DNA from 3 places in the Sphingobacterium sp. UBA6320 genome. Region 1 is predicted to be linked to each of the others. Evidence: riboswitches for the same ligand, from Rfam matches in the RefSeq annotation. Region 1 holds a riboswitch; each other region holds the start of a gene.
What was found. Region 1 has a riboswitch for S-adenosylmethionine ahead of B3P23_RS05095 (O-acetylhomoserine aminocarboxypropyltransferase/cysteine synthase family protein). Riboswitches for the same ligand answer to the same signal wherever they lie in the genome.
Positions count from the first base shown of each region.

Region 2: another riboswitch for S-adenosylmethionine. It lies ahead of B3P23_RS07935 (methylenetetrahydrofolate reductase); the one in region 1 lies ahead of B3P23_RS05095 (O-acetylhomoserine aminocarboxypropyltransferase/cysteine synthase family protein).
Region 3: another riboswitch for S-adenosylmethionine. It lies ahead of B3P23_RS03775 (5-oxoprolinase); the one in region 1 lies ahead of B3P23_RS05095 (O-acetylhomoserine aminocarboxypropyltransferase/cysteine synthase family protein).

Region 1 is NZ_DJTA01000008.1:283,500-294,417, reverse strand. Features, by position in the region: gene ispE (4-(cytidine 5'-diphospho)-2-C-methyl-D-erythritol kinase) at 1-703, opposite strand, end outside; gene B3P23_RS05130 (NUDIX hydrolase) at 747-1,160, opposite strand; gene B3P23_RS05125 (menaquinone biosynthetic enzyme MqnA/MqnD family protein) at 1,261-1,989, opposite strand; gene B3P23_RS05120 (histidine phosphatase family protein) at 1,982-2,608, opposite strand; gene mqnE (aminofutalosine synthase MqnE) at 2,617-3,816, opposite strand; gene B3P23_RS05110 (ABC transporter ATP-binding protein) at 3,915-5,741, opposite strand; gene B3P23_RS05105 (pyridoxal phosphate-dependent aminotransferase) at 6,588-7,757, shown strand; gene B3P23_RS05100 (prephenate dehydrogenase) at 7,770-8,612, shown strand; SAM riboswitch class I at 9,201-9,315, shown strand; gene B3P23_RS05095 (O-acetylhomoserine aminocarboxypropyltransferase/cysteine synthase family protein) at 9,544-10,851, shown strand; gene B3P23_RS05090 (homoserine dehydrogenase) at 10,892-10,918, shown strand, end outside.
Region 2 is NZ_DJTA01000013.1:49,058-59,975, forward strand. Features, by position in the region: gene B3P23_RS07920 (UvrD-helicase domain-containing protein) at 1-3,053, opposite strand, end outside; gene B3P23_RS07925 (30S ribosomal protein S16) at 3,392-3,913, shown strand; gene rimM (ribosome maturation factor RimM) at 4,051-4,578, shown strand; SAM riboswitch class I at 4,744-4,849, shown strand; gene B3P23_RS07935 (methylenetetrahydrofolate reductase) at 4,911-5,867, shown strand; gene B3P23_RS07940 (DUF2723 domain-containing protein) at 6,022-9,036, shown strand; gene B3P23_RS07945 (OmpW/AlkL family protein) at 9,137-9,808, opposite strand; gene B3P23_RS07950 (glutamine--tRNA ligase/YqeY domain fusion protein) at 10,005-10,918, opposite strand, start outside.
Region 3 is NZ_DJTA01000007.1:213,628-224,545, reverse strand. Features, by position in the region: gene B3P23_RS03800 (competence/damage-inducible protein A) at 1-343, opposite strand, end outside; gene B3P23_RS03795 (putative LPS assembly protein LptD) at 444-3,089, opposite strand; gene B3P23_RS03790 (N-acetylmuramoyl-L-alanine amidase family protein) at 3,259-4,074, shown strand; gene B3P23_RS03785 (MlaD family protein) at 4,141-5,088, shown strand; gene B3P23_RS03780 (S9 family peptidase) at 5,130-7,214, opposite strand; gene B3P23_RS03775 (5-oxoprolinase) at 7,795-8,058, opposite strand; SAM-I-IV-variant riboswitch at 8,094-8,187, opposite strand; gene B3P23_RS03770 (RNA polymerase sigma-70 factor) at 8,473-9,045, shown strand; gene B3P23_RS03765 (FecR family protein) at 9,108-10,166, shown strand; gene B3P23_RS03760 (hypothetical protein) at 10,178-10,492, shown strand; gene B3P23_RS03755 (SusC/RagA family TonB-linked outer membrane protein) at 10,553-10,918, shown strand, end outside.

The DNA.
Region 1 (10,918 bases):
ATATAGCACCAAAAGAATATAGTGCATCTTTTAATTCCTTTATTTTTGGAAACTGTTCAAATATGCTCAACTCAAAATCATTGTTCAAATAGTATTTCCATTCTTGTATAGGGAGTTTGATGATCGATCTTAAATCAAACTCTGGTTGCTTAGCTTCTACTCCACGATAGGCTTCTGCTGTTGATATGTGAATATTAGGATTAATAACAACGATATAATAAGCGCTTAAATTTAATTCAATCGGAGAGAAATCGGTTCCTATTCCTGTAGCATATACAGGTTTATTATCTATAAAAAATGGACAGTCTGCGCCTAACTGTTTCGCGTACGTCTGCAATTGTTTAACAGACAGCTCAAGCTGAAAACTGTCATTTAACATTTTCAAAACATAAGCAGCATCAGCGGAACCTCCTCCCATTCCAGCACCTATAGGAATTTTTTTTATTAAATGAATTGCGATTGATGGAATATCAAAATCTTGTTTAATTAATTGATAAGCACGCTCACAAAGGTTCATTCCTTCTCCAGGAATAACAATGCCTTCTGAATAAAAAACAGTTGGACCGGATTCCAAAGGAATGATTTCGACCACATCATATAATTTAACAGGATAGAATATGGTTTCCAAATCATGATAACCATCTGGCCGTTTTCCTACGATATGTAGGCCCAGATTTATTTTAGCATTTGCAAATGATAGCATAATGTGTGTTTAATATGAGATCGGTTAAACTTTAAATTCTATTTTAATATTCAAAAGTACCTGCTTTCCAAATTGGAATAGTAAATTGTTCGATAAGGTGAGCTAATTGATAGTTTTCATAATTATCCACTGTTAACCAAATAGCTTCCTCAATCTCGGCCTGTGGAAAGACATCTAGGGCTGCTTTTAATTCAATTTTAAAGATCTCTCCCCTCACTATGGTATCAACTTCATTGACAGCTTCGGTCTCATGAAACCCTAGGTATTCCAGCTCAGATAAGGAGATATTTAGATCTAACTCTTCTTTTAATTCTCGAACAAGTGCTTGAGAAGAAAGCTCACCTTTTTCTATCTTGCCACCTGGCATCATGTAATATGCAGAATTTTTTTTCCTAACAACCAAAAGCCTGTTATTCGGATCCACTACCATAGCTCCTGCTAAATAAATCTTGTTCATATCTTTTTTTATTGAAATCAAACTACTTTCCTATAATTAAGAATATAAAGTAAAAAGCGATTATCTCCATAATCGCTTTTTACCAATTTTTGTTTTACTGCTAAGTATCTAACTCTTTTAATAAAACTAAATATTGATCAATAGCTTTCCTCTTATCATCAGTAAGATGATAGTTTAAGCTTGAAGTTAAATAATGATGATAATCAAAATCTTCATATTTGGGTAGGCCCGGAATTACAGCTTCAGGCTCAGAGACGCCTACTTTTAGAGCCTCGTTAAATAACCTTATAAAATCTACTGTTAATGTTTTTGTACTCACCCAGACTGCAAATGCAAATGGAAGACCTGTAAATTCTTTCCACATAAGTCCTAAATCGTAAACAAAAGGTACCGTCTTCTTCTTACCAAACGTACGGTCACCGATCAGTACATACGCGTCAGCCCCTTCGATATCTGTCACGATCCTCACGTCGCGCTTCCAATGATTTTTAAGCAGTACTCGTGCTAACCCATTAGAAGTACGTGATTGCTTATCCAAATATAATGTCTGGATTTCTTCAATCGGTTTGTGAGCAAAAATAAAAACCGAATCAACAGCCCCCTCTGTACCAATACAATAATCGGTAATGATATGCGCATGCGGAAGACTTAATAAAGCCGCCACAGGAATTATACCTAAATCAGCTTGGTCATCAATCACTTTTTGGGCACATACACTCGGATTATCCAAGCTCAATTCGATCTGATCTAAAACTGCGGATTGTCTAATCCCATTTAAAAACGGCAATGTATTCGTATACGAAACTGCCGATACTCTCACTTTATCCATTTGTCAATACCTCTAGATGTTTCGTATTATAATAGTCAATAATTTCAAATTGATCATGATCATACGTTAATTTATATAAGGCAGTGTTTGTATGAGGAAATTCATCCATTTTTGAGGCATCTACTCCTGTCAATAGGCAAAGAATAATACGTAATGCGCGACCATGCATACAGACCAATACGGTTTCTTCATGCTCTTGTTTAACCATATGTGCGATGGCCTCACTTTGACGTAACATCAATGCATTAGGAGATTCCCCCTCATCTACACTGACATCCAATTCACCATTTTTCCATGCTGAGACCAGCTCATTGAATCCACTCATGATAGATTCGTCTTGCTCTTTACCTTCGTAGATTCCCCAACTAATTTCATCTAAACCCTCGAGTTCTTGCCAAGAAATACCATCTCTGATAAAAGATTCTACTGTCTGATGTGTTCTCAATAAGGTTGAGGTATAAATTTTATCAAACGGGATATCTTTATAAGCATCATAAAAAGCCTGAGCTTGTGCCAGTCCCGTTTCATTAAGTGGAGAATTCACGCCACGCCCCTGAACAATACCTTTCAAATTCAGATCGGTCTGTCCATGGCGAATAAAATAAAAAGTCTTTTTCAAAATATATCTTAATTATTTACAACAGGTAGTGCATAATAATTTTTTTTCTTGCTATCGTCTTCAAAAACTACATCCTTGTAATCGGTGACAACCTGATATAAGGTATCACGCTCTATTGGATGACGTCCTACCTTGCGAATCAACTCAACCAACTGCTGCGTTGACATACCCGGGTTCTGCTCCTCAGCTCCTGCCATACTGTAGATCTTCGTCGTATCATCCAATGTTCCGTCAATATCATCAACACCAAATGCCAATGACATTTGAGCTGTATCCCGTGAAATCATTGCCCAATAGGCTTTAATATGATCAAAATTATCCAAATAAATACGTGCTATGGCATAATTTCTCAAGTCTTCAATAACAGAAACCTCGGGAATATGTGACATTTGATTTTCTTTATTTCGAAATTTCAATGGAATAAAAGTTTGAAAACCTCCAGTCTTATCTTGCAGTTGACGCAATCTTTCCATGTGATCCACACGATGCCAAAACTCTTCAATATGACCGTATAGCATGGTTGCGTTGGTATGCATCCCTAATTTATGTGCTTGCTCGTGAATATCTAGCCATTGTTCTGCAGTACATTTATCATGTGCAATCTGCTCTCTGATCTCTGGATGGAAGATTTCTGCTCCACCACCAGGCATCGAATCCAGACCACAAGACTGCAAATATTTCATACCTTCATAATGGCTCAGTTTTGCCTTCTTGAATATATAGTAATATTCTACTGGCGTTAAACCTTTAATGTGCAATTCTGGACGATGTGCCTTACATCTTTTAAAAAATTCCGCATAGAAATCAAGATTTTGTTTGGGCACGACACCTCCAGTAATATGAACTTCTGTAACGGCTTCATCATCATATTTCTTTACGATGTTCATCATACCATCTACCTCCATTTCCCATCCTTCTGCACGCTCTTTGATCATACGGGAATATGAACAGAACTTACAATCGTAAACACACACATTCGTAGGCTCAATATGAAAGTTACGATTGAAAAATGTGATATCCCCATGTCTTTTCTCCCGAATATAATTCGCTAAAACACCCAAATAACCCAATTCGGCATTTTTATAAAGGTATACACCCTCATCAAATGTGATGCGTTCTTCTTGCAACACTTTATTTGCTATATTTCTTAACTCACTATCCAAAAGCGGATTAGAAAGTAAGAAATTTAATTTTTCTTTAGCATCCATTATCATGTCTCCTAGTCTATAACAAATGTACCAAAAACAAGGCTAAATTCGTAGAATCTAGCCTTGTTTTTGGTACAGCAATATCAATGAAATAACCATTAATCTGTGAACTGTTGCATATCGATCAATTTTCTATACAAACCCTCTTTCTGAATCAATTCTGTATGACTTCCAAATTCTACAATTTGGCCACCATCTATCACCACAATTTTATCTGCATTCTGAATGGTGCTTAATCGATGTGCAATGACTACCGTAGTACGATTATCCATAAGCTTATATAAAGAATCTTGAACTAGTTTTTCGGATTCCGTATCTAATGCCGAAGTTGCCTCGTCCAATAACATAATGGGTGGGTTTTTCAATACAGCTCGCGCGATGCAAATTCGTTGTCGTTGGCCACCAGAAAGTTTAGCGCCACGATCACCAATATTCGTTTGATAACCGGATTCTGTTTTCAAGATAAATTCATGAGCATTAGCTATTTTGGCAGCATTCTCAACCTCTTGCTGGGTCGCAGATGTATTGGAAAAGGTAATATTATTAAAGATGGTGTCATTAAATAAGATAGACTCTTGATTCACTACACCTATCATTGTGCGTAGAGATTCTTGATCTAGATCCCTTAAATCTATACCGTCAAACAAAATTTGACCTGCTGTAACATCCATAAAACGCGGAATTAAATCCACCAAAGTAGATTTACCCCCTCCAGAAGGACCGACCAGCGCTATTGTTTTTCCCTTTTCAATAATTAGATTGATATGTTTTAAAATGTTTTTCTCACCATAAGCGAAATCTACATGCTGAAACTCAATCGCTTTTTTAAAATCAGTAATTTTCTTCGCATTAGGCTTATCAGTAACTTCACTTTTGGTATCAATCAATTCCAGTACACGCTCACCAGCCGCAATACCATTATGAATATTACTAAATGCATCTGTCAATGCTTTTGCAGGACGCATTACTTGTGAGAAGATAGCGATATAGGCAATAAACTCAGATGCTCCAAACTCATCACTCCCTGATAAAACCAGATTACCACCATATAATAAAATGATAGCGACCATAATCACACCTAACAATTCAGATACAGGTGAACCCATTTGTTGGCGCCTTGCCATTGCACGCATGATACCCGCATAACGATCATTCTCATCATTAAATCTTTTTTTAACGAAATTTGTTCCGTTAAAGGCTTTAATGATACGAACACCAGATAATGCCTCATCTAAGAAAGAAATCATATTCGCATAAGATGTTTGACCAGCAATCGCTTGTGCCTTTAAAGTTTTAACAATTTTAGATATAAAAAAAGCAGATACTGGAATGACGAGCATAGCGAATAAAGTCAGTTTTGCAGAAATAACAAATAACATAACCAGATATGCAATGAGTTGAAGTGGCTCTTTAAAAGCAACCTGCAATGTACCTGTAACAGAATACTGTACAACCTGAACATCAGAAGATACTTTGGAAATAATATCGCCTTTACGCTGTCCATTAAAATAGCCTAAATGTAGATCCATGACATTATCAAATACCGTCTTCCGTAAATTCAATAAAGTGTGAATACGCAAATTTTCCATAATTCGTTGGGCTAAATAACGAAACAAATTGCTTATAAATACGGAAATTACGATCACGATACAGACATACTTCAATGCACCATAAGCACCGAACTGTTGGTTAGCCAGACTTGCATAATAATTGAAGTAACCGAGAATATCAAAATATCCATCGGGCTTTGCTAATACTACATGAGAAGAAACTTGATCTGTATTGAAAAGAGTTTGCAACAAAGGAGCTAATAACGCCAAATTCAATGTGCTGAATACAACCGTAATTAGGGTGCAGATAATATACGGAATTGCGTATTTCTCAATGGGTTTGGCAAAAGATAATAACCTAAAGTAAGTTTTCATTTATAATATTAAGGTAGCAAAAATACTAAAATTACGCGCAATATATAAGGAATACTTTCAAGGAATGAAATCTTGCACTTCGATGATATTATAAATTTCATCCAATAAACACCAAATTTAAACCACAATATACCTAGCGGTTTTGCATTATGATTTATGAATATAACTCAGAAAACATCTTATTGATCATAATTGACTCGGACTCGTTGATTGATTATTAACCGTTCAAGCATAACTCTAGTTTATGCCAATCAATCTATTGAGGGGATTACTAATCTTTTAATAAATTTACAAAAAACACGATTTAACAACAATAAACCCAATTTTTATTGGCATTAGCTTTTCAATAAGTAGAGCTTGTATTCGCAGATTATTCGAGTTTGCTTCATCATAAATAGGTATGATATGCTTATTATATTCATCTTAAATCCGTGTTAAGTCCATGTTAAGTCCATGTTGAGTCCGTGTTCAGTCCGTGTTTATAGTATTTTCACCATGATACTACCCTGTTCGCAACCTGCTTGCATGTATAAGATATATTGGGGTCGCTCTACATATATATCGAGACGTATTACAATAGATTACGGATAAAAAAGCCTTTTATACTTGATATCAACGTACACCATATCTATTGATAATCATGCTCCATGTTTTGATGAATTCAAAACCGCAATCTTGATCAAGATGAATGCAATAACACCATGCACTACATCAACAAAAATATATGCAACGGAAATATCAATAATTTAAAAAGCAACATTATTTAAAATGTACAATGGGTTATACTATTATTTTAATAGAAAAAACCTAATTTAGTCCTTGTAAATAGTAAAATACCAGAACATAATGCAAATAGAAGTTGCCAAAAGGTTGCAACAAACCGAAGAATATTATTTCTCAAAAAAATTAAGAGAAATTGATGAGCTCAATAAAGCAGGTGCTCGTGTGATTAATTTAGGTATCGGAAGCCCAGACTTACCACCTCATCCTGAAGTAATTCAGACCTTGACGACAGAAGCGGCTAAAGCCAATGTACATGGCTATCAAAACTATAAAGGCTCGCCTATATTGAGACAAGCTATTGCAGATTGGTATCAACGCTATTATCAGGCAACATTCAATCCAAATACAGAAATTTTACCTTTAATAGGTTCTAAAGAAGGTATTGTTCATATTTGCATGACTTACTTGCAAGAAGGTGATGAGGTTTTAATACCAAACCCGGGATATCCTGCTTATGCCGCTGCAGTGCGACTAAGTGGAGCCACAGCTATTACCTATGATTTATCTGAGGAAACAGATTGGTTACCTGATCTTAAAAAGCTTTCTGAAAACGATTTATCGAAAGTAAAACTGATGTGGATCAACTATCCACATATGCCTACGGGCTCTAGTGCGAATGAAGGATTTTATCTTGAATTGATTGCTTTTGCAAAGGCAAACCATATTTTAATCTGCCACGATAACCCTTATAGTTTTATCTTGACAGACAGCCCTAAGAGCATTATGTCTATTGAAGGAGCAAAAGATGTTGCCTTAGAACTTAATTCATTAAGTAAGTCATCGAACATGGCTGGATGGCGAATCGGTATGTTAGTGGGTGCAGAAGAACGTATCAATGAAGTGCTGCGATTTAAAAGCAACATGGATTCTGGCATGTTCTTGCCAGCACAGCTTGCTGCGGCCAAAGCATTACAATTAGATCAATCGTGGTATCAAGAATTAAATGGAATCTACAATGAAAGAAGAGCATTAGTTTTTGAAATCATGAACATGCTAGGCTGTATCTACAAAAAAAATCAAGTTGGTTTATTTGTGTGGGCAAAAGTTCCTGACAGTTACGAATCGGGCTACGCTCTTAGTGATGAGGTATTAAATCAATCACGTGTCTTCATTACTCCAGGAGGTATATTTGGAACTGCTGGAAACTCCTATATCAGAATTAGTTTATGTGCTTCAGTTGAAGTGTTGCAAGAGGCTATTGAGCGAATTAAAGAAGTTAAAGAAACGAATTAAGATTAAAATAACATGATAAATATAGCCATTATTGGCGTCGGTTTAATTGGTGGCTCAGTCGCCATGAAACTAAAAGAAAAGCATTTTTGTGATCAGGTATTTGGTGTCGACAAAAGTGATGCTAACTTAACAAAAGCATTGCAAATTGGCTTTATCGATCAGAAAGCAACGTTGGAAGAGGCACTAGAAAAATGCAAGGTCATTATTCTCACGGCTCCTGTGGATGCGATTATCTCGTTGGCACCAAAATTATTAGATCTAGTAACAGACCAAGTCATTATTGACATGGGATCTACTAAGCTTAATATTTTACAATTGATCTCAGAACATCCAAATCGTGGTCGGTATGTGGCGGCTCACCCTATGGCAGGGACTGAATATTCTGGCCCAGAAGCAGCTTTACCAAACTTGTTCAAAGATAAAATGATGGTCTACGTGGAGGCTTTTAAATCTGATGAAGACGCTTTTGAACTCGCAGATTCCATTACTGAACAACTGGAAATGCGCACGTCATTTATGACTGCGGAAGAACATGATACCCATACCGCTTATGTTTCACATATCTCCCACCTGACTTCTTTTGCGCTAGCCTTAACGGTATTAGAAAAAGAAAAATCACAGGGCAGGATATTTGAATTAGCGGGTTCTGGATTTGAATCCACAGTACGTTTGGCTAAAAGCTCTCCCGATATGTGGACACCTATTTTTAAACAAAATAGAGTAAACGTATTAGAAGTATTGGAAGAAAATATTAAACAGTTGCAAGCTCTGAAAGATGCTATTCAAGAGGAAAACTATACACAATTACATAAGTTGATTAAAAAATCTAATAAAATAAAGCGCATTATAAAATAAAGCTCCTGTTATTAGTTTAGGGTCGTTCACTTAAGTTAAAAAATGCTAGAAGCCAATACTTCTAGCATTTTTTTGTTCGCAGCCATCATCATCGGCCATTGTGCGATCACATACAATCAACCATTTCTCTAAACTAAGAGAATCATCAACTTGTTCTTTTGATTCAACCTTTATTTCTACTAGGATCAATGTGTAAATGCTCTTCTTGATGAACAGCATATCCGATATCACTCTTGTCCTTATAGGACAGATAGATAATAATGGGAATTATAGCGGATTGGCGGCTACTTTACGAATAGATGTCGAATTGTAACCGATTTGTGCAAAGCGTTTTTTTCACCTTTTAAGAATGCGAAGACGCACATCTCCCTTATCCTTTGTTTTCTTTTGATTCCATAATTAACCTAAATTACTTAACACTCTTCATATTTAATAATTACACCTTTTTCTCAAGAAAAAGAAACTACATTTCTTACTCATGTATTAAATAAATAATTCAAAATATTTTGGTTTCTAAATTCCAAGACATATATTTGCAACGTAGATCGAATCGAAATACACCTAATCAAAACCTTTCAATCAGGTCTTGATTTATAAAGAAGTGGCGAGAGACTGGCTCAATGACCCACTGGCAACCTTCAAAATACGTTTGAAAAGGTGCCAATTCCTGTCCATATCAATATTGTTATGGAGGATATAAATGAAACGACAATGATATTTACATTACAAAAAAACAACAGGGTAAGTTCAATTACCAACGTAACATTTACAACTCTTGCATCAACTTCAATGCGAATGTTTGAGCACATGTTTATGTTTTATTGTTAGATCTATCCATTTTTTACTTAATGGATAGCAAGTGCATCTACATGTGCAGATCCTCACTCTATAATATTCACGAAAATATTCAACTAATTAATTATAAAAAACCATGTCTACAAATAAAAATTTAAAATTCGAAACTCTACAAGTTCATGCAGGACAAGTTGCAGACCCAACTACTGGCGCACGTGCAGTACCTATATATCAAACCAGCTCATACGTATTTGAAAATGCGGAACATGGCGCTAACTTATTTGCATTAAAACAGTTTGGAAACATCTATACCCGTCTGATGAATCCGACAACAGATGTTTTTGAAAAACGCATTGCTGCATTAGAAGGTGGTGTTGCTGCAGTGGCGGTTGCCTCTGGTCAAGCTGCGCAGTTCATCGCATTAAATAATATTTTAGAGGCTGGTGATAATTTTGTGTCGAGTAGCCATATTTATGGTGGTACATACAATCAATTCAAAGTTGCATTTAAAAGAATTGGAATTGAGGTCCGCTTCACGAAAGAGACAACAGCTGAGGAGTTTGAGTCATTGATCAATGAAAATACGAAAGCATTATACTTAGAAACAATTGGAAATCCAAGTTATGATATTCCTGATTTTGATAAAATAGCTGCAGTTGCTAAAAAACACGATTTACCTTTAATCGTAGATAACACTTTTGGAGCTGGGGGCTATCTATTCAAACCGCTAGAGCATGGTGCTTCTGTTGTTGTCGAATCTGCGACAAAATGGATCGGCGGACATGGAACAAGTATTGGCGGTGTCATCGTTGATGGTGGTACATATAACTGGGGCAATGGTAAATTTAAACAATTTTCTGAACCTTCTGAAGGATATCATGGATTGGTCTTCGCAGATGTATTTGGCCCAGATGGTCCATTTGGCAACATCCAATTTGCAATCCGTGCACGTGTGGAAGGCCTTCGTGATTTCGGACCGGCTATATCACCTTTCAACTCATTCCAGCTTATACAAGGTCTAGAAACGCTTTCGCTACGTGTTCAGCGTCATGTAGACAACACCCTAGAAATCGCTAGATGGTTAGAAGCGCATCCGCAAGTTGAGCAAGTGAACTATCCGGGCTTGAAAAGCTCACCAAGTTATTCAAATGCACAGAAATACCTAAAAAATGGATATGGAGCGGTTCTTTCTTTTCAGATAAAAGGCGATGTCACTAAAGCCGATGCTTTTATAGATAGCCTAGAGTTAATTAGCCATCTAGCAAATGTAGGTGATACAAAATCATTGATCATCCACCCAGCCGCTACAACACACCAGCAACTCAGTGCAGAGGCACAAAAAGCAGCAGGAGTATTTGTTGGGTTATTACGGTTATCGGTAGGAATTGAGCATGTCGATGATATTAAAGATGATTTACAACAAGCTTTCGATAAAATAAAATAATTTCAGATAGCACCATTATATAAAAGCGTAAAAAACAACTATGAGTAAGAAATTAACGATTGGAATG
Region 2 (10,918 bases), on a different contig from region 1:
GCAGATTTCTCAGCCGGTGTAAATATGCCTTCTGAAATATATTGATTAATGATGGTTTCAATTTCCTCTTGTGTAGTTACAATGGACATGATTTCATGCGCCATGACACCGTATTGCGAGGCTTTGTCAAGTAATAAGATGCTGTTAATGGTACGTTGTGAGGATTTATCAAAAGCCTTATCCAATTCTTTTGAAACGGGATAGTGTTCCAGAGCGATTTTTCCTATTTCAACCTGATCACTTTTTTGTCGAGCTATGATATGATCGATGTTTATTTCATTATTTACTAAAGTAAAGTCTCCTCTATGATTATCCAATACTTGATAGACGATATCACTGATTAAATCATTCTTTACGTCCACGCCTATAATTTCTCCTGTTTTTTTGTCGATGAGCTGTTTAAAAGCAGGTGCGGATATATAAAGATGTTCTATTGCTCGAGTGGTTGCAACATAGAACGTATTGAGTGCATCCATATAATTAAAAACCATCTCTTCATAGTACTTCTGATATAGGGTAGATTGTCCTAGAGAAGAAGTATACTTAATCGGTGCTTTCCCTATGGCTTCAAGAGCTGTTCCTTCGGTATCTATCCAGAAGTTGCCATTGACCATGCCATCTAAAGTCCAATTGCAAAATGGAATCATAACCACATCATAAGCTAATCCCTTTGATTTGTGTACTGTGGTCACTTCAATAGCATCTACTTTACCAGAAGAGGGTAATACCGATTTTATACCATCTTCTTCCCAAAAGATCAAAAATTGATTAATCCCGCGCTCTCCATTTGCCGAAAAATTAGCAATCATATCTTTAAAGGCCAATATATAAGGCAGATGGGCATTATGTAAAGAAGTCAATCCGTAAGCTTCTATCAACTTTTCAACCAGATGGACCAAAGGAAGTTTCTGCCAGTGCTCCCAGTTTTCCAGCAGTTCTTTTGGTAGCTCTCCTTGCAAACTATGAACATCATTTTCTTTAAATTTTAACCAGACATCTGCACTAAAACTTTTCCCTTTTTGAATAATATGATAAAGATGTGTGAGTTTTGCTTTATATAATACATGTTTATCACTATTGAATACAAAAGCCTTAAGTGTTTCAATCAGTAATTGTATCCCCTCATTTGCCTCTAATGCAAGTGCATCTCCAGATATAACTTCAAATTGTAGCTGTTTTTCATTTCTATAATTCATCAGTTCGTGGATGATCAATCTTGCCTGCTTATTTGATCGTACAAGAATTCCAATCTGATTTGCGCGATATCTGCCCGATGTAATCCACTCTTCAATTTGTTGACATAAGGAGCTCACAGCAAGTTCCTCCACCTGTGAGCTTCTTCTTACATTGTTTTCTACTTCCAGATATTTGACAGTAATAGAACCTTGTTGTAACTTATCTTGGAGTTTGGACTTTGGTACTTGTTGTGAAGCGCCTTCGTAAGCTTTTATAATCATATGGTTATAACCCATTTCATTCCACCAAGATTGTCCTTCATCGCTAAGATCAGCTGCAATATGCTCGTTTAATAGTTTTTGAATATGACTTGGGATAGTCTCAAATAAATAGTTGTTAAAATGGATAATATTGGGCAGACTTCTATAGTTGACATCCAAGGAGCCATTTTCTATCAATTCTTTTAGGTCTTCTTCATTTGAAATATGAAAGGCTTGGGCGACTTGTTTTTCTGCTTGTTCCAGTAAGATGCGCCAATCACCATTTCTCCAACGGTAGATACTTTGTTTGACATCTCCAACAATTAAATGCTCTGAAATATTTCCAGAAGCATTTCCAAGTGCGTTGATTAATAATGGGCTATAATTTTTCCACTGGATACGTGAAGTATCTTGAAACTCATCAAAAAGAAAATATTGGTAACGGTTTCCGATTTTTTCCCAAATAAAAGTAGGATCTCCATGTTGATCTAATCCCAGTTTATTCAATTGAATTTGAGCATCTGAAATTAATTGAGCATTGTTTTCCTTACGCCATTGTGCCAATAAGTCACTCATCTCTTTCATAAGACGGAGATAGTAAAAATTTTTTTGGAATGCTTCGTAAGTGATATAAGTACTGAATTTATCTTGTAATATTTTAAAGTTTTTTAGAAGTGGGAATAAGGCTTGCTTCAAAGCGTAATTGATTTCTTTCTTACCGTTTAAAAAAGCATCCTCCTTATCCATTAAATCAACATATTTAGTAATAATCTCCTGGAGTTTAGACGTACTTTGTTTGAACACATTGATCGTTGCATTGGATAACGAATAAATAGGATTTCTGCTTTTTCCCTTTAACTCCGCAGGATCAATGTTTAAGGATTTAAATGTGGTTGTAAAACTTTTGATCTCTTCGTTTAGGGCTTCTAAGAATACTTGAGTAAAATTTTCTATTTCCTTATTTAAGGTATTAAATACTTTATCCGAATTTTGTGATAAAAGATGTTTGTCAAATTCTTTGAAGTTTTCTGAAAAGATTTCATTTGCCAAGTTAGTTAATTCTCTACGGTAGTTCCAATTTTCATTATTTGATATCTTTTTTTCGGCAAATTCAATGATCCATTCCAGTAGATCCGGACGCTTATCCAAAAGTTGGTTTAACATGACAGTAAGCTCTTGTCGCACCCTACTGGTATTCATTTCTATTTTATATGCTGCATCCAAATTGAGCTCATATGTAAAACTTCGAATAACTTTTTGAGAAAATCCATCAATAGTACTAATGGTAAAGTGACTATAATCATGTAAAATCTTGCGATAGACCCGGTACGCCTTTTCTTGAATGAAGCTTGTATTCCATTGTGAAAATTGTGTCAACAATAAACTTCTATAATCCTGTATTTTTCTACTTTGATCACCCAAAGCCAAACCCTTCAATACGGATAAAATTCTTTCTTTCATCTCAGCCGTTGCTTTATTTGTAAAAGTGACAGCTAATATTTCTCGATAACTGTTTTCTTTTGAAAGTAATAGCGTTAGGTAATGTACAGTTAAGCTGAACGTTTTACCAGAACCTGCAGAGGCTTTTAATATTTTTAATGGAGCTATTAATGACATGAATTCAATTTGATTTGGAAGGATGAAAATACGCTTATTAATTTGAATAGACAAAACTGTATGTATGTCTATTATTTAACAATAGACGTAAAATTACAAATAAATTTCTCGAATTAAATTCCATTATTTTTCTGTTATGAAGCCAGATTATATTCTTTAAAACGGATGATTTTTAAATCATTCTACGGTTCAGAATGGATGCTAAGGTAGCATCTTTCTTATTACTTGGAAGTTGACTCTTATATTTAGCTTTTTACTTTCATAAATCCTTTGTATCTTTGCGTCCCCTCTTACATGAAGTACGGGGGATATGTTGAATACATAAATAACAAGAAAACATGGCAACTAAAATCAGATTGCAAAGACATGGTAAAAAAGGACGTCCTTTTTACCACTTAGTAGTAGCAGATGCACGTGCTCCACGTGATGGTAAATTCATCGACCGTATTGGTTCTTACAACCCGAACACAAATCCAGCGACTATCGTTTTGGATTTTGAAAAAGCTTTGGATTGGATGAATAAAGGTGCTCAACCTACTGACACAGCTCGTACTATCCTTTCGGATAAAGGTGTTTTATACAAAAAACACTTATTAGGCGGTGTTAAAAAAGGTGCATTTGATGAGGCTGCTGCTGATGCTAAATTTGTTGCTTGGACTGAAGCTAATGATGCAAGAATCGCTGGTAAGAAAGACGGTTTAGCTAATACAAAAGCTGAAACTAAGAAAATTGCATTAGCTGCTGAAGCTAAGAAAAAAGAAGAAAAAGCTGCTGCTATTGCTGCTAAAAATGCTCCAGTTGCAGAGGAAACTCCTGCAGAAGAAACTGAAGCTCCTGCTGCAGAAGAAACTGAAGGATAATTTTTCTTTCATACAGTATCAAGAAAGCCGGTTCGACATGATCCGGCTTTTTTTTTAAAAAGAAAATAACTCCTATTTCCAAAGTAGTACTGCAATTTTGTATTTATATTTTTAAATTTGCCCTTTCAAATTAGAACATGACCATAGAAGAAAGTTTTTACATCGGTTATATTAGTAAAACACGAGGATTAAAAGGAGAGCTGCAGCTTTTTTTCGAATTTGAAGATTATCAAGATCTAGATTTTGATGTCTTATTTGTTGAAGTCAATAAAAAATTAGTTCCTTATTTTGTTGCTAATATTAAATACCAAACCAATAGTACCGCTTATTTGAATTTGGAAGATGTAGATCATATCGATAAAGCACAGCCCTTAGTCCGTAAGAAGGTATATCTGCCTAATGATAAAATGCCTGAACGTGATCCTGATGATTTCAGATATACGGATTTAATTGGGTATCTAGTGATTGATGAGGTACATGGAGAACTTGGAGAAATTACACATGTGCAAGAAATGCCACAACAATTTATAGCCACCGTTGATTTCAATGGCAAGGAGCTTATGTTCCCATTAAATGATGATTTAATGCTCGGTATTGATTCAGAAGATCAAGTATTGGAGGTTGATTTGCCCGAAGGCTTAGTTGAGTTGTATAAAGAAATTTAACATCTTCACTATCGAACATGAAGAAATATAAGCCACTACACAAAGATGTGTAGTGGCTTATTTATTTTATCTGATCTTGTTTTTATAGCGCTATAAGCGTATAATTTTTTGAGCAAGTTTCTAATATTATTTTGATTATAAATTTCTATTACCGATATTAGCCGATGCTTATAGAGAAAGGCAGAGGGACTAGACCCAATGAAGCCTTAGCAACCTGTTATTTTATAAGGTGCTACATTCTACCCCAACTCAGAGATGGGAAAGATAAGTTGAAACAAGTTTACTTGTGCATTTCGATGTAAGCCAACCAAAATCATATTTAAAAAAAATTAATGAAAATCGTTGATCATATCAGTAATGCCAAAGGAAAAACTTTGTTTTCTTTTGAATTGTTGCCTCCAGCCAAGGGGCAAGGTATCCAGAGTATTTTTAAAACAATGGATGCACTAATGGAATTCAAGCCTCCCTTTATCGATGTGACTTATCATAGAGAAGACTATATGTATAAGAAACACGAAAGCGGTTTATTAGAGCGTGTGGCTTATCGTAAACGTCCAGGAACAGTTGCTATCTGTGCCGCTATTATGAATAAGTATAAAGTGGATGCTGTTCCTCATCTTATATGTGGAGGATTTACGAAAGAAGAAACGGAGAATGCATTAATTGATCTAAATTTCTTAGGTATTGATAATGTGCTGGTACTAAGGGGAGATGCACGAAAAGGTGATTCTGATTTTATTCCAACAGATGGTGGACATGCATTTGCAACGGATTTATTGCAACAGGTGGTTGATATGAATCAGGGACAATATCTCCATGAAGATATTGCTATATCTGAAAAAACAAACTTTTGTATTGGTGTAGCGGGTTATCCAGAGAAACATTTTGAAGCGCCAAACTTCAATACAGATTTCAAATGGTTAAAAAAGAAAGTAGAAATGGGAGCAGAATTTATCGTGACCCAAATGTTTTTTAATGTAGAAAAATACAAAGAGTTTGTTACAAAATGTAGAGAAAATGGTATTCATGTTCCTATAATACCCGGATTGAAACCGTTGACAACTAAAAAGCAATTGATTACCCTACCTAAGATTTTCCATTTGGATATTCCCGAAGAATTGAGTGAAGCGGTCTCCGCATGTAAAAGTAATGCTGATGTAAGACAAGTGGGAGAAGAATGGCTAGTACAGCAGTGTAAAGAATTAATCGATTTCGGGGCTCCCGTTTTACATTTTTACACCATGAGTAATCCCGGACCGACAAAAAGTATTGTAGAAAAGTTATTCTAAATCAACCTATTTAACGATCAGCCTGCCACGTAAATGTAGCGGGCTTTTTTTATAGGCTGTATTTTTTTGTTAAAAAAAGTTAATCTAGTTCAATTGAAATCTTCTTTCATTATATTTAATTGATTATATATCATCAATTAAACCTGGATCATTCATGAGCTATCAGAAAGTGAACAATATGTTAGGCTGGCTATGTGCCATCATAGCAACAGTAGTTTTTATTATTACGGCTGAGCGGACAACAAGCTGGTGGGACACCGGTGAGTTTATTGCTTCAGCTTATAAACTCCAGATTGTTCATCAGCCAGGAGCACCATTGTTTCTGATGGTACAGAATATCTTTTCAAATTTTGCATTAGGTAATGTGGCTCAGATTGCCTTTTGGATGAATATCGGATCTGCTGTATGCAGTGGTTTGACAGTATTATTTTTATTTTGGACCATTACAGCGTTAGGAAAAAAGATCAGTCATTCTGATGATAAACCAATTCATAAAAATCAAGTTATTAAAATTATGGGAGCAGGTCTTGTCGGTGCCTTAGCCTATAGTTTCTCCGATACATTTTGGTATTCAGCAGTAGAATCAGAGGTCTACGCGATGTCCTCCTTGTGTACTGCAGTAGTATTTTGGGCGATATTAAAGTGGGAAGCTCGCGCAAATAAACCACAAGCAGATCGATGGCTTATCGTTATCGCTTATATCATCGGACTATCAATTGGGGTTCATTTATTGAACTTATTGGTGATTCCAGCTATAGCTCTTATCATCTATTTCAAGAAAACAGACCGGACAACTTTATGGGGAATCAGTAAAGCAATGATAATTGGACTCGGAGTACTGGCATTAATTCTTTGGGGCGTGATTCAGTATCTCATTAAGTATGCCGCCAAATTTGATTTATTTTTTGTCAACACCCTCGGGCTGGCATTTGGGTCAGGGATATTGGTTTTTGTAGCGTTGATTCTATCAACATTAATTTATGGTATCTATTACTCCATAAGAAAGGGGAAAGTTGTGTTAAATACGGCATTACTAGCAACCTGCTTTATTCTTTTGGGATACAGTTCCTTTACCATGGTTCTGATTCGAGCGAATGCCAATCCTTCCCTAAACAATAATGACCCTAAAAATGTTTTTTCTTTCTTAGGTTATTTAAGTCGAGAACAGTACGAATCAGAACCATTGATAAAAGGTCCATATTTTGATGCAAATCCAACTGGAGTCAATGAACGTGTTGATTATAGAAAAGACAGTCATCAATATGCCGCAATAAAAAGGTCGTCCAGTTATCAATTTGATCGAGAAACCATATTTCCAAGGATTTATAGTCAGAAACCCTATCATCAATATTTTTATAAAGGCTATTTAGGAATTGAAGAAGGCCGAAAAGCCAATTTTGCTGATAATTTAAAATTCTTTTTTAATTATCAGATTGGACATATGTATGCGCGATATTTTCTATGGAATTTTGTTGGTCGGCAAAATGACCAACAAGGAAATGGTTCATTAACAGAAGGAAATTGGTTATCAGGTATTAGAGCTATTGACAATCTACATCTTGGAGGGCAATCCAAATTGTCTGATGAAATGATTCATAATCCAACTAGAAATACTTACTTTTTTCTTCCTTTATTGATAGGACTCGCTGGTGCATTTTGGCATTTTAAGAGGAATAAGAAGGATGCGATTGTCGTGGGACTATTATTTGTTTTTACAGGTTTGGCTATTGTTATATATTTAAATCAATCTCCATTACAACCACGTGAACGGGATTATGCTTATGCAGGATCATTTTATGCCTTTGCCATTTGGATTGGTTTAGGGGTATTTGCTATTTCAGAACTATTAAAAAAATATGCAAACGAAAGAAATACAGCCCTGTTTGCAACATCACTGTGTCTATTTGCTGCGCCATTAATACTTATTAATCAAAATTGGGATGATCATAATCGATCTGAAAAATCCTTAGCAAGGGATGTTGCAAAAAATTATTTAGAAACTTGTGCTCCCAATGCAATTTTATTTACTTATGGTGATCATGATACTTTTCCATTATGGTATTTGCAAGAAGTAGAGGGTGTACGTCGAGATGTCAGGATAGTGGTCATTAGTTATTTGACTTCTGATTGGTACTTTCGGCAGGTGAAAAATGCAACTTATCAAGCTGCCGGATTACCGATAACCATTCCAAATGAAAAGGTGGCAAAAGGTATTCGAGAATCTTTGCCTTATCATGACCTGAATTTAGTAGGATCTACAGATATTAAATTATTGTTAGATTTCTTACTATCCGACAGTAATGATCATAAACTACAAATGAGAGATGGACAATATGAAAACTTCTTGCCCACAAAACAACTTAGACTTGCTGTCAATAAATCTGAGGTAATCAAAAATCGAGTAGTGCCGCAGGAATGGGAAAATGAAATATCAAATCAATTGGAGTGGACTTTTGGAAATGATTATGTAACACGGGCAGACCTAGGGCTGATGTCAGTTCTTGCCAATAACAATTGGCAAAGACCAATTTATTTTTCAAGCATGGTGCCTAGTGAAAACCTCATGGGATTGGACAAATACATGGTCGATGAGGGATTTGCCAAACGTCTGATGCCTATTGATGCAAAACTTTCAGAAGGGGAATCCCTAATAAATATAGATAAATTATACAAAAATATTGTTGAAAAATATGCTTGGGGCAATATAAACCAAGCAACTTATATTGATACAGATTCCTTCAGATTTGCAGGTATGTATGCAGAAGAAATCTTTGGAAAAGCAGCAAGAACTTTGTTTGCACAGGGTAAAACAGAACAAGCAAGACAAGTTGCTGTAAAAGCATTTAATGAACTACCACAGCGTCTATACAGTATGGCTGATGTGACAAGTTATGTAGATGTTATTGATACTCTTTATAAAACTGGAGAAAGTAAATTTGCTAATCAACTTGTTGATCGTAATCTCAAATTTTTAACAGAACATATGGATTATTATCAACAATTGGCTACAGATAAACCCGAAACAGGACTAGAAGTTCAAAATATAAAAATTGCTCTTGACTCTGTTGATCGGTATGAACGGATACTCGCAAATACGAAAGAAAAAGATCGGTATGCTTATGTTGCTGATCTGAGCAGAAAATATAAAATGATCTATCTAAGAGATTGATTCATACAATGAATGAGACCAGTAATTATATCAAAGTACTGGTCTCTTTTCGTTTTAAAATATAAGGTAAACATTTCTTTACAAGGTCTGTCGACTCTTTCTAAAATCTTACCCCTAGACCAAAACCTAGAAGAAAGGGATTTATGCTCACCTTTGCAGGAATATTTAATCCAGTTGCAAGGTTACTTGCATCCACATTGACATCTGTTTTCAGAAAGATGTGTTTCACATCAAGATTTACAAAGAAATTTTTCGAAATGTTAATGTCAACACCCAACTGAGTTGCTAACCCAAAGGCATTATCATATTTTACGTTTTTAACTATATTTCCAGCATCTTCATTGTAAAATATAGTATAGTTAGCCCCAACACCGACATATGGTTTAATAGATGGACTAGGATAGAAATGATATTGAACAGTTAAAGTTGGTGGCAACAACCAAACACTCCCCAAGTCAATATTATTATTCGTGCTACCACCAATAGCCGATAAATCCGAATTTGTAGTGGATACTTTGTGTTTCGTGGTTCCTAGAATCAATTCTGCCGCGATGTTTTTGTTAAAAAAGTAAGTGAAATCCAGTTCAGGAATAAACTGACTTGAAATAGAAACATTTCCGTCGATCGTGGATACATCAGCATTTTCGATAGGGACAACTCCTACACCTCTAAGACGTATCTGCCATCTATCAAAGTCTTTAGTTTCTTGTGCCTGACTTATTCCTAATCCGAATAATAAACATACAGCAGTTGCAAATAATAACTTTTTCATATTTGAATGTGTTAATTGTGATTATTCAAATATAAAGAGGTCGCAGCTTTAAATATGTGACAAAAATCAAGAGTAGTTATGAAGGTAATTACTTTCTAGATCGAGTAAACTATCGATATTTATCATCAGTGATTCTATTTTTTTTGAAGAGGATGACGTAAAAAAAGGGAAGCTATTGCCTCCCTTTTTATTGTTATTATTGACCTTTTTTCACTTCTTTGGCCCAAGAATCTTTTAGCCCAACTGTACGGTTGAAGACCAAATGATCTGGTGACGAAGAGGTATCTAAAGTGAAATATCCCAATCGGATGAATTGATATCCTTTTCCCGGTATCGCATTTAACAAATCAGGTTCTATATATGCTTTGCTAATTTTTAAACTATCGGGATTAATCGATTCTTTAAAATTTTCAGATGCAGCAGGGTTTTCATCGTTAAATAAACGATCATATAATCTAATTTCAGTTTCCTTAGCATGTGGAACAGAAACCCAGTGAATGGTACCTTTTACCTTCATCCCGGAAGTATCTTCTCCAGATTTTGAATTAGGGACATAGGTACAATGAACCTCAATTACTTGACCATTTGCGTCTTTGACGAAGTCATGGCAGGTTACGATATAGGCATTTTTTAAACGTACAGATAGACCAGGGCCTAAACGGAAAAATTTCTTTGGAGCATCTTCCATAAAGTCATCACGTTCGATCCATAATTCATTTGAAAAAGGGATCATACGTGAACCTTCGCCACCTTCAACCTCAGGGTTATTTTCACCATGTAACTCTTCTATATGGTCGGTCGGGAGATTAGTAATCACTAATTTAATAGGATCCAAGACAGCCATTCTTCTCCATGCTGTTTTATTCAAATCCTCACGAATACAGAATTCTAACAAACTTACATCAATCATGTTTTCGCGTTTAGCGACACCGATTTTATCACAGAATGCACGAATACTCGCCGGTGTATAACCTCTTCTACGCAGACCAGAAATTGTCGGCATACGCGGATCGTCCCAACTTTCGACAAATTTATCATTGACCAATTGCAGTAGCTTACGCTTACTCATCACAGTATAAGTCATGTTAAGGCGAGCAAATTCATATTGTT
Region 3 (10,918 bases), on a different contig from region 1:
TGTTTATCTCCAACATGGGTCTGCCTCGCGATTCAAAAAATTGAGTTACATGCTGGAGCACAGTTTGATCACGTCGCAATTGTGTGTCAAAATATTTTGCTGCAGTCTGCTTGGTTATATCGTCTTTAGTCGGTCCTAATCCTCCTGTGATGAGTACGAGGTCTGCTTGATTTTGACTATCGGATAACGCATTTAAGATGGCGTCCTCTTGATCCGATATCGAAAGAATTTGTGAAACACTTATGTTGTTGGCATGGAGTTGAGTCGCTATCCAAGCTGAATTGGTATCGACAATTTGACCAATTAAGATTTCATCTCCTATAGTTATGATTTGTGCTTTCATGGATATCTAATAAATCCGTATCTATGTTAAATAGCAAAAGCTACGATTTTTTTTTCGAAGCTTTGTTTGATGTAATAAAATAAAGAAAAAAAAGCAGTTATTAATAATAACTGCCTCCTGAACTATTTCTTTTCGAAAGTTTCAAATCTTGTAAGATGGAAGATTTGGCCCTGATCGTAAAATTGTAACTTTGATATCTTCCAAATGGTGTCCATCCAATCGCGATATCCCAACAGTGAAGATCCCTATAAATATTGAATTGTGTTAAGGTGATTTCCTTTGCTTTCAAATCAAAACCTGAATTAAAAGTAACCTTCCACTTAGGTGTTAGGCTGACATCCCCATGTATATTGACCGTACTAGTAATAGTTGAAACTTGACCTGGTTTAGAATATTGGAAACTAAATGATCCAGCTAAATTCCACGGAATACTAAAATTGACAAATGCATTTGGATCAGCACTGATACGCGAGAGTGCCTGTGCCTGCTCTGGTGTCATGTTACTACCGATCTGACTACGCAAAGAATCAATATTATTATTTCTATTTTTGGCAGCTTTAGGGTTGAGACTATAATCAAAGGATAATCCGAAGTTAGTCAAACGAGCAAGTTTACCCTCATTAATGACATATTTATTATAGCGTTGGCCAGCTTGATCGATGGCATATGGATCTAACGTACCATTGAAATTGACATTTATCTTTTCGCCGAATAATGCTGTTCTACCAGAAAAGTTAAGCGGTGATAATTTCATGGAATCAGCCACAAAATTATAATTTCCACTTATGGATAATCCCTGAAGTAAAGGAATTTTTTTAATTCCACCATCCGTTGTATCTGACTTGCTTTTTATTTTTGCTTCGATATTATTATCTACGGAGAAACCAATTCCCATGGATTTCCCAGCAGATGGGCTACCATAAACATTCTTATCAAAAATGGAATAACGATTAATTATTCCATACTGATCGACATAATTCTTGTAAAATCCATACATCGCGTCTGAGAAGTCCGGTCTATAGTTAATATTGACCGATGGCGTGATGACATGTCTAATGGCTTGTATTTTACCTATTTTGGGGTACTTACCATAGATTTTGGTGGATAATCCTGTTTGTACAGAATAATCGTATGCTCTTCTGAAACCTTGTACTGTATCAAGGACTGCAATATACCCCTCTTTTGTATTTTCCATACGTTGACGTGTACTTTGCAGATACCATCTTTCAGTATAATTTACACTTGTGTTAAATTGAAAATACTTGAATGCATTTAATGATAGACTGATCGGGATATTATGTTGAAAACCATTTGTAAATTCTTTTAATGTTTCTTTTCTAAACAGTTTAGATTCGTTGGAGTTTAACGTATTTGTTCCTTGTAGACTATACCCTACATTGATGCGTTGATACCATTTTTGCTCATCTACACGGTCTTTCGAATCAAAAGGATTGAAAGAAGATACGTTTAAGCTGAAATTAGGAAGCTGTAGCTGGATGTCGCCTTTAGTCATGTCCTGATTATGGCTAAGGGTAGAGGTAAAGTTTATTTTTCCATCTGCAAATACACGGCCATAAGCAATTGAAGATCCCATTCTATTTCGTGTGATGTCATTGATGTTGTTTACGCCATTGGCACCTGTATTTCGAAAGTAAGATCCCGTTCCAAAGTTAACACTCGCTGAAAAGGAAGTTCCCGGATTTGCCTCTTGACGCTGGGTATGGTTCCAAACAACATTAAAATCTTTGTCGGCACCATAATTATCTGTCCCTTCTATTCCTCTTTTTGTAGAAGCATAGCGGATATTGAATCCTCCATTATATTTATAATTGACGGTATAGCGGGTATTGATAGAAGCTTCATAAGATCCTTTTGAATATAAACTTCCACGCACTTCACTATCCCAGTAATCATTAAAGGCGAGATACCATCCGATATCGCGCATGGCAAATCCACGTGTATAGTCTTCACCAAAGGATGGAAATAAAAATCCAGAAGACCTTTTATCTGGTTTAGGAAAAAATGCAAATGGAAAACCGATAAACTTTAAGGGGATATTTTGTAAGACAAGATAGGATGGTCCTGCTATAATCTGGTTCTGGGTAACAATCCCTTTGCTCAGGAAAATTCCAAAATGCGTATGTGGCTCAGGAAGATTACAAGTACTGTAGAGACCATGGTACAACGACATTTCATCGTATAAGTTTTTACGTACTACTTTTGCTTGAATGAATCCTCCTTCCACATCGGTCATGATTCCATAAGTATTACCCTCTTGTTTTTCATAATCGTATAACAGAGAATCTACTGTCTTAGGGCTCTCGGATCCCGTCATCACAATAGGACGACCCACATATTTGCCATTATGGTCGATCACGCCCGAAGCAAATATTTGCTTTTTATTTCGATCTAATCGGATATAATCTGCTGACAGTTCAAAATCTTGGTATTTAACCTTAGCCCCTTTGTACAAGTGACTTATGTTTTTATCAACTTCAGTACGCTGCGAGTCACGAGCGATAATACTAACTTCCGCCTGCAATCCGCCTTTATTTTTGGTACTGTCTTTGTTTATTAGGGAGGAGTCTCGTTTCACACGAATGGAGTCAGGGGTTCCTATGACCGAAACAGAATCTTTTAGATTCTTTGACGTTGTCTTTACGGAAATTTTATCTTGCGAAAATGCTGAAAAAACACTTAGCGAAAGAATAAGGAATATGGTTAAAATGTGTGTTAACGACTTCAAAATTAAAGACAAATGTTATTTTTGTAAAAATATTAAACTAAGCTCGACAAAATTAGTCAAAAACAAATAGAAAGTGACGTTTTTTAACGAGATTAACATTTCCTATTTTTGTAGCACAATATTACTCATTACATTTTGTTATTAAATTACAGAAATTAAAAAAATATACATGAAATCAGATTTGAATATTAGAAAGCGGAAATTTATATTTTTTTTAGCCCCGGCGATTTTATTATTTATGGTTTTGACCAGTGCTACTCCACCAAAACCACATCCTGTACCTCCACAGTCCTATCAAATTAGAACAATTGTTATTGATCCAGGCCATGGCGGACGAGATTCGGGAGCAAAAGGTTCACGTTCTTTGGAGAAAAATATTGCTTTGGAAGTGGCATTAAAACTAGGAAAAGAAATTGAGCGACAGCTACCAGGTGTACGTGTTATGTTTACTCGACGTACAGATGAGTTTATTGATTTGTATAAACGTATTCGTATGGCCAATGCTGCAAAAGCGGATATATTTATATCTATTCACTGTAACTCGGCACCAGGAGGCTCTTCTAGAGGAACAGAGACTATTGTATCGGGCTCACATCGTTTAGGCGAGCAGACTGCTGCAATTCGTGAAAATGCCTCCCTATTGTTAGAGGAAAATTATAAAGAAAATTATCAAGGATTTGACCCCAAAGATCCAGAAAGTTATATCATCTTCTCATTAATGAAAAATCAATACCGTGAGAAGAGTATCAAGTTGGCCAACTTGATGCAACAAGAATATGTAAAATCAGGTCGTGTAAGTAGAGGAATTTTAGAGCAGGGATTAGCCGTCTTAGCGGAGGCGGGTATGCCTGCAGTTTTGACAGAAATAGGTTTTATGAATAATCGTACTGAAGAGGCTTTTATGCTATCGGACGAAGGACAGGAAGAGATCGTACAAAACTTAGTCGCCGCCATTAGTGCATTCAAAAAAAGCGTCGAACGATAAACTTATTTGCATTTGTCTTGTTTAAATGATAAATTGAATTCATATAAAACTTAAGAAAATATTATTTTGAAAATATCAAACGAGACTAAAGTCGGAATTTTAACTGTAGTTGCAGTTGCATTATTGTTTATTGGGTACAGCTTTTTAAAGGGTAATGATGTATTTAGCAGTGACAATACATATTATACATCTTATCAAGCTGTCGATGGTCTGACAGCCTCTAAACCGGTGTTAGTAAATGGATATCAAATAGGACGTGTGTCGAAGATGACCTTGCAGCCTGATGGTAGTATCTTAACACAATTCAAAATCAGTTCCGAATATAAGGTACCCAAAAATACCATAGCACGAATAGCCAGTACCGATCTACTTGGAGGAAAGGCGATCGTATTTGATATGGGGAATAGTGCGGAGTTGGCCAAGGATGGTGATATGTTAGCGTCGGGTATCCAGGCAAATATCATGGATAAGGTCGAGCCGATACAGAAAAGAGTTGAAACCATCACCATAAAATTAGATTCAGTATTAACAGTTGTCAATTCTGTACTGGACGATCAGTTTCAAAAAGATTTTAAGGAAAGTGTACATAGTATTTCAACATCATTAAAAAATGTGGAACTCATTACCAAAGATGTGGAAGGGCTTGTGGGCTCGGAGCGTAAAAGATTAACAAATATCATCACGAACTTAGACATCATTACCAATACCTTTAAAAATAATAGCGGTCAAATAACAGCTATTATGTCCAATTTAAATACCGTTACTGATAAAGCCGCTAAGCTTGATTTTCAACAAACAATGGATAAAGCTAATATGGCTATGAGCGATTTCCAGACGATCGTTGATAAAATCAACAAGGGACAGGGCTCAATAGGCCTATTGATCAATGACGATAAGCTTTATGATAATTTAAATAATGCATCGCAAAGTTTAGATCATCTGATGAAAGATATTAAAGAAAAACCTGGAAAATATATTAAACTTTCCATCTTTGGAAAGAAGGGTGAGGAATAAAATAAAACGGGCTCGATATAATTTCGAGCCCGTTTTGTTTATTATAATGTTTCTTTTAACCAACCAAAAAATTCTCTTTGCCATACTTGGGCATTATGTCCCGATAGCACCCAATGATTTTCATCGGGTAAATAAACCAATCTACTTTTAATTTTCTTTAACTGTGCAGCTTGGAAAGCTCCAAGTCCTTGTCCTATCGGCACGCGGTAGTCGTGACCACCTTGAAAGATCAAAATTGGTGTATTCCATTTCTCGATATATTCGGATGGATTGAATGTGGTGTACGATTTTTCATTTGCTTTGTCCCAGTATGGGCCGCCCAGCTCATGGTTAGCAAAAAACATTTCCTCTGTCGTGCCATACCAGCTTCTCATATCAAACAAGCCGTTATGCGCGATCAATGTTTTAAACCTATTTTCATGTACACCAGCGAGCATATAAACAGAATATCCGCCATAGCTAGCACCAATAGCAGCGCGGCGCGTGGTGTCTACGTATTTTTCTTTCGATATATCATCAATCGCAGATAAGTAATCACGAATCGGCTGTCCACCCCAATCTTTGGAGATCGCCTCATTCCATTTCACACCCCATCCCGGCATACCGCGACGGTTGGGAGCGATGACAATATATCCTTGAGATGCGATAAGCTGTAAATTCCAACGGAATGAATAAAATTGTGTTAAAGCCGATTGTGGCCCGCCTTCACAGTACAAGATCGTTGGATATTTTTTTGTAGGATCAAAATCAGGAGGGTAAATGACCCAAGAAAAAAGGTCTTCACCATCTGAGGCTTTTGTAATTCTGGATTCAATCTTATTATCACTGATCTGCGCATACATATTATCATTGACAGTGGTCAATGGAGTTAACTTTTTACTCTTTAAGTCATAACGGTACACCTCTGTAGCTCTTGTAAATTTTGTAGAAGTTACAATTAACTGATTATCGACCTGCCCAACAATTCCTGTAATATCAAAATTTCCTTCAGAGATCTGTTTGATGGACGCTAAGGATTTGTTCTTAAAATTAGTAGGAACAATTAATTCAAATAGTTGTACCGTTCCTTTAGCAGGTGCTACAAAATAAATTTTGCGATTGTCCTTACTCCAGGTAAAAGAGTTTACGGTACCATCCCAATGCGCGGTTAGATTTAGTCGTTGAGAAGATGCTTTATCAAACACAATGATATCATTTTTATCCGCTTCGTAACCATCCGTTTTCATGCTCAACCAAGTCAACTTGGTTCCATCCGGACTGTAAGTTGGATTGGTGTCGTATCCAAGCATTCCTTCAGTTAGATTGGTTGTTTGCTTGGTGGCAAGATCATAACGGTAGATATCCGTATTGGTACTTACAGCATAGTCCGTACCAAATTTTTTCTTGCTCACATATAAAATCGCTTTACTATCGCGCGTCCATTCAAAATCTTCCGATCCGCCAAATGGCATTTGAGGACTGTAAAATGGCTCGTCTTGTAACAGATCAATTGCTTCACCAATTTTTCCATTATTATAGGAAGCCACGAATGGATGGTTAAATTTTCCATTATTAAAAGTATCCCAATGACGGTAGTCCAGATTGTCGAATACATAGGCATCGGACTTTGGTAAATCCTGATATTTATCTGTACTGTGATACTTTTTGATTAAAACAGCTTTGCTGAATAATATGTATTGACCATTTGGAGATAACTTGACATTTTCTAATTCAGTATCGCTATTTGTCAATTGTACAGCTTCACCCTTATATCTGTTCTTTTTCCAAAGCTGACCTTTGAACAAATAAATAATATCACCATTTTCTGTTATCTGTACCACAGACTCGCCGCCTTTTTCACTGGTTAGGGGAGTAGCGTTGCCTGTCTCCAATGATAAGGTGTATAAGTTTTTCTCTGAGCTGTTGGTCTCCACAGCGTAATTAGAGACACCATATACCAATGTTTTACCATCAGGAGAGATTCCTTCGGCAGAAACACGGCCTAATTTCCATAGGGTTTGCGGGTCTAATGGAGTTTTTGCTGGTGTTTCCATATTAACAGTTAGTTTCGTTTCTTTCTTTTCTTGCGCCATAGTTGCCGAAGCACAAAGTAATACAGAAAGCGTTATTAAAGATTTTTTTTTCATCAAAATAATTTATTTTAATAAGGAGTGTGATCATGGATTGAGCTCTTTTCACTCGATTCATAAAAAATACAATTATGAGCATGCAAGATACAAAATCTACTTTATCTAATGTAATTCCTATTTTCTATTTAGGAAGGCTTTTGACGAAGTCATTTTATAAAAGCTTTGAAAATTTTAGGTAGATACATATTATGTAATGATCAGGTGATCATATCCGTATTTTTGGGAAATTAAAGCAGAGTATCAAATAAAAAATGCAGATATGCTTGGCACAAACTATCGATGCATCTTTTGTTTAGAGTATTAATATTGTGCTCGCAATTGGAAATAAATCAGGAGAGAACTATTGTTTAAAGTAGATATGATAAACGATAAATATACTTTTAAGGAATATAATTTTGTAAAAGCTTCAATTGTTCGAAAATAATAAACAACTGAAGCTTATTAGTAAAATAACTGAACTACTTTTTGTAAGCTTGATATCCTAATCTTTTTAATGCCAATTTAGAGTATAACAAGCTGTGGATCTGATTCATTAGACTAGTAGATAAATTGCAAAGATCATGTCGTTCTGACTATCCTACTGAACAATTGGAACAAGCGTGTTTTTTTCTAATCGAACTGCTACATACTTGACGGAGGTAAAACCATCTTCTCTTGAAATAATGTTGGAAAGGTCTAAACCTCTTTTAGAAAAAGTACTGATGAGAGCCGTGCGAAATGTGGATTTGGAGGAACCCCAGCCTTTTTCCGATACCGTATCATTGTTGAGTTGTATCAGTTCATTGATGGTGTAATAACTGAATTTTTCCAGTAAGTGTTGATAAAGATTTGGTGTTGACATACAATTTAAAAATTTAAAGGATTAAACCATAAACTGTATCCAGATATTTTTGGTCGAAACCCATATTAATTTACCACCGCGGTTACTTAACTCGGTTGGTATTGCATCGTGCAATTCTGAATACTCTACAAAGTTAGTAGATTTTATTTTGAATCAAAATTTATTTTAAAATAATTGGATGATATTCTTTTCCCGCATAGGTCTATGCTTAACTACATAGATTTTGCTATAGCTTCATGATCAAGTTTGATATGGATATTTTTTTGATGCAGTTACGCGATTCCTTTATTGGGGTAAAATACCGAATACCCGAGTTCTCGATGGTTAACTGTCTTGTTTTCTTTTAATTATTATTGTAGTTTTGGCCCATCACATGGATTCGTTTTGTAGATATTCGACAGAACGGGGATAAAAATGAAAAACAACTATAGCTCACTCGATAATTTAACTTTACAAAAGTTGATCCGAGCTGGAGACCAAGAAGCATTTAAGATCATTTATGAAAGGTATTGGGATAAGATATTTGTAATCTGTAATAACAGGCTTCCACAGACAGATATTGCGGAAGATATTTTACAGGATATCTTTGTTTCTCTTTGGAAAAACCCCAAACTTGACGAAATTCAAAATCTTGAAGCCTATTTGTTTCAGGCAACTAAATTCTCTATTATCAAATATTTAAACCGATCTTCTCGAGTTGAATATATTGATCATACCTCCTATGGTCTGTTGGATCGGATAGAAGAACTTAATTTGGATGATGCCTTGAATTCAAAAGAACTTCAGCAACTTATTTTTCAGGAGATAGAACGACTACCGGAGAAGACCAAAATTATCTTTAATTATTCTCGAATCGACAATCTCAATAGTAAGGAAATCGCTGAAAAATTGAATATTTCACCTCGTACTGTTGAAAATCAAATAAGTAAAAGTCTAAAACATTTGAGGATTTTTATAAATAATTTGAAATCTTTATTATTTTTTTAATTTTCGGCGTGCGTTGATTGATACTTGTGGTACTTCTATTATAGACCACGATTGTTAATCATATGAAATCGCAACAAGAAATAAAAGAAATTATTGCCCGTATCAACCAGGGTACGGCTTCTAAGGATGAGATCCGCCAATTTCAGCTTTGGTATAATAGTTTTGACGATAGTCAGACCGAGGTTGATAGCGATGTCCCTCTTGTTGAACTCCAACAGAAACATTGGGAAAATATAAACAATCGTATCGCTCCAGTGAAGATGAAGCAGATACAATGGTTATGGAAAGTCGCAGCAGCCATCGTGCTTTTTTCAGCAGCGGTTGCTTGGATATGGTTAAACCAACAATCTGACGTTGATAAACCGATATTTAGGTCAGCAGTTCTAATAACAGATGATACAGGTCAGAGCGAAGAGATCAGTGGCGACCTAAAGGATTTTCTTGATACAGCAAATTATGTGGATCTGAGGAACTATAAATCGTTGAGCTCATTAGCAACAGGTAAAGGTGAATTTACAAAAGCCATTCTTCCTGATGGCACCAAAGTAACTTTAAATGTGGGATCTAAAATTTCTCTATCCCCAGATTATGCTAGTTCTTCCCAAAGGACAATCTCCTTGGAAGGCGAGGCTTATTTTGAAGTAACGACCATTCCGGGACGGAGCTTTGTGGTCACAACTTCAGATCAGCAAATAAAAGTTCTCGGAACAAAATTCAATGTAAAAGCATATGCCGACCTTGAAAAAACAATAACCACACTGCATGAGGGTAAAATCGAATTGACCAATGGTCGTCAAAGCTTGATTTTAAAACCAAATGACATGGTGCTCAATACAGATGGCTCCTTCATTCGTGAAAAACTAACCAGATCGGATAAGGAGGCTTGGCGCAATCTAGATTTTGAATTTGATAATGAATCTATTAAATCAGTCCTAGACCAGTTGAGTAGTTGGTATGGTTTTGAGGTTGTATATCAGACATCTATACCTAATCAGCATATTTCCGGTAAAATAGCAAATGGTTCCAAAACCGCCGATGTGCTTGAGATCATGAAAAACCTAACGAATGGAAATTTCCAGCTTAAAGGAAATCTTCTGTATGTAACTTTTGCAAATAATTAACCTTAAATAAAATGAATGAAAAATTCTTTAAACGAAGCCCGGCTTTTTTAAAGCCCGAGTTGCTTTCGGTTAAACTCACTACCTTGGTGGCCATTGGATTGCTGACCTGTACTTCTCAGCATAGTTTTGCACAGCAAATTCAAGTAGATGGTACCAAAAAACCTTTAAAAACTGTCTTAAAGCAGATCGAAGACCAATCTGGTTATTCTTTTGTCTATGATGCTGATATTTTGGAAAACGATCCTGCTTTACAGCTTGCGCTCAATGAAAATGGGATTAAGGAAGCGCTAGCAAAATTATCCACAGCACTAAATGTTGAATATTAGATTGTCAATAAAACGATTACACTTACCAAGCCAAAAGTAAAGCAGGGCTCTACTGTATTGTTGAAGGGGCGGGTAGTCGTTGATGATCAAGACGGAAAAACAGCTGCCAATCAAGCCGGTGTAAGTGTAGCCTTAAAAGGTACGAGCAAAGTGATCGGTACGGACAATCGTGGCGAATTCAATATCGTAGCCCCTGTGGAAGGTACGTTGATCATCAGCTATATCGGATATAAATCGCAGGAAATACCTGTCAAGGAGATCATGAAAAACTCGCGGATTGTATTGGAGAAGAGTATGGATTACCTGGATGAAGTTATTGTCACGGCTTATGGAACCAAAGAGTCGCGTGAAAATCAGACGGGATCTGCTTTTGTGATCACAAGAAAGGAATTAGAAAATAGACCTACACTTCGTCTTGATGCTTTG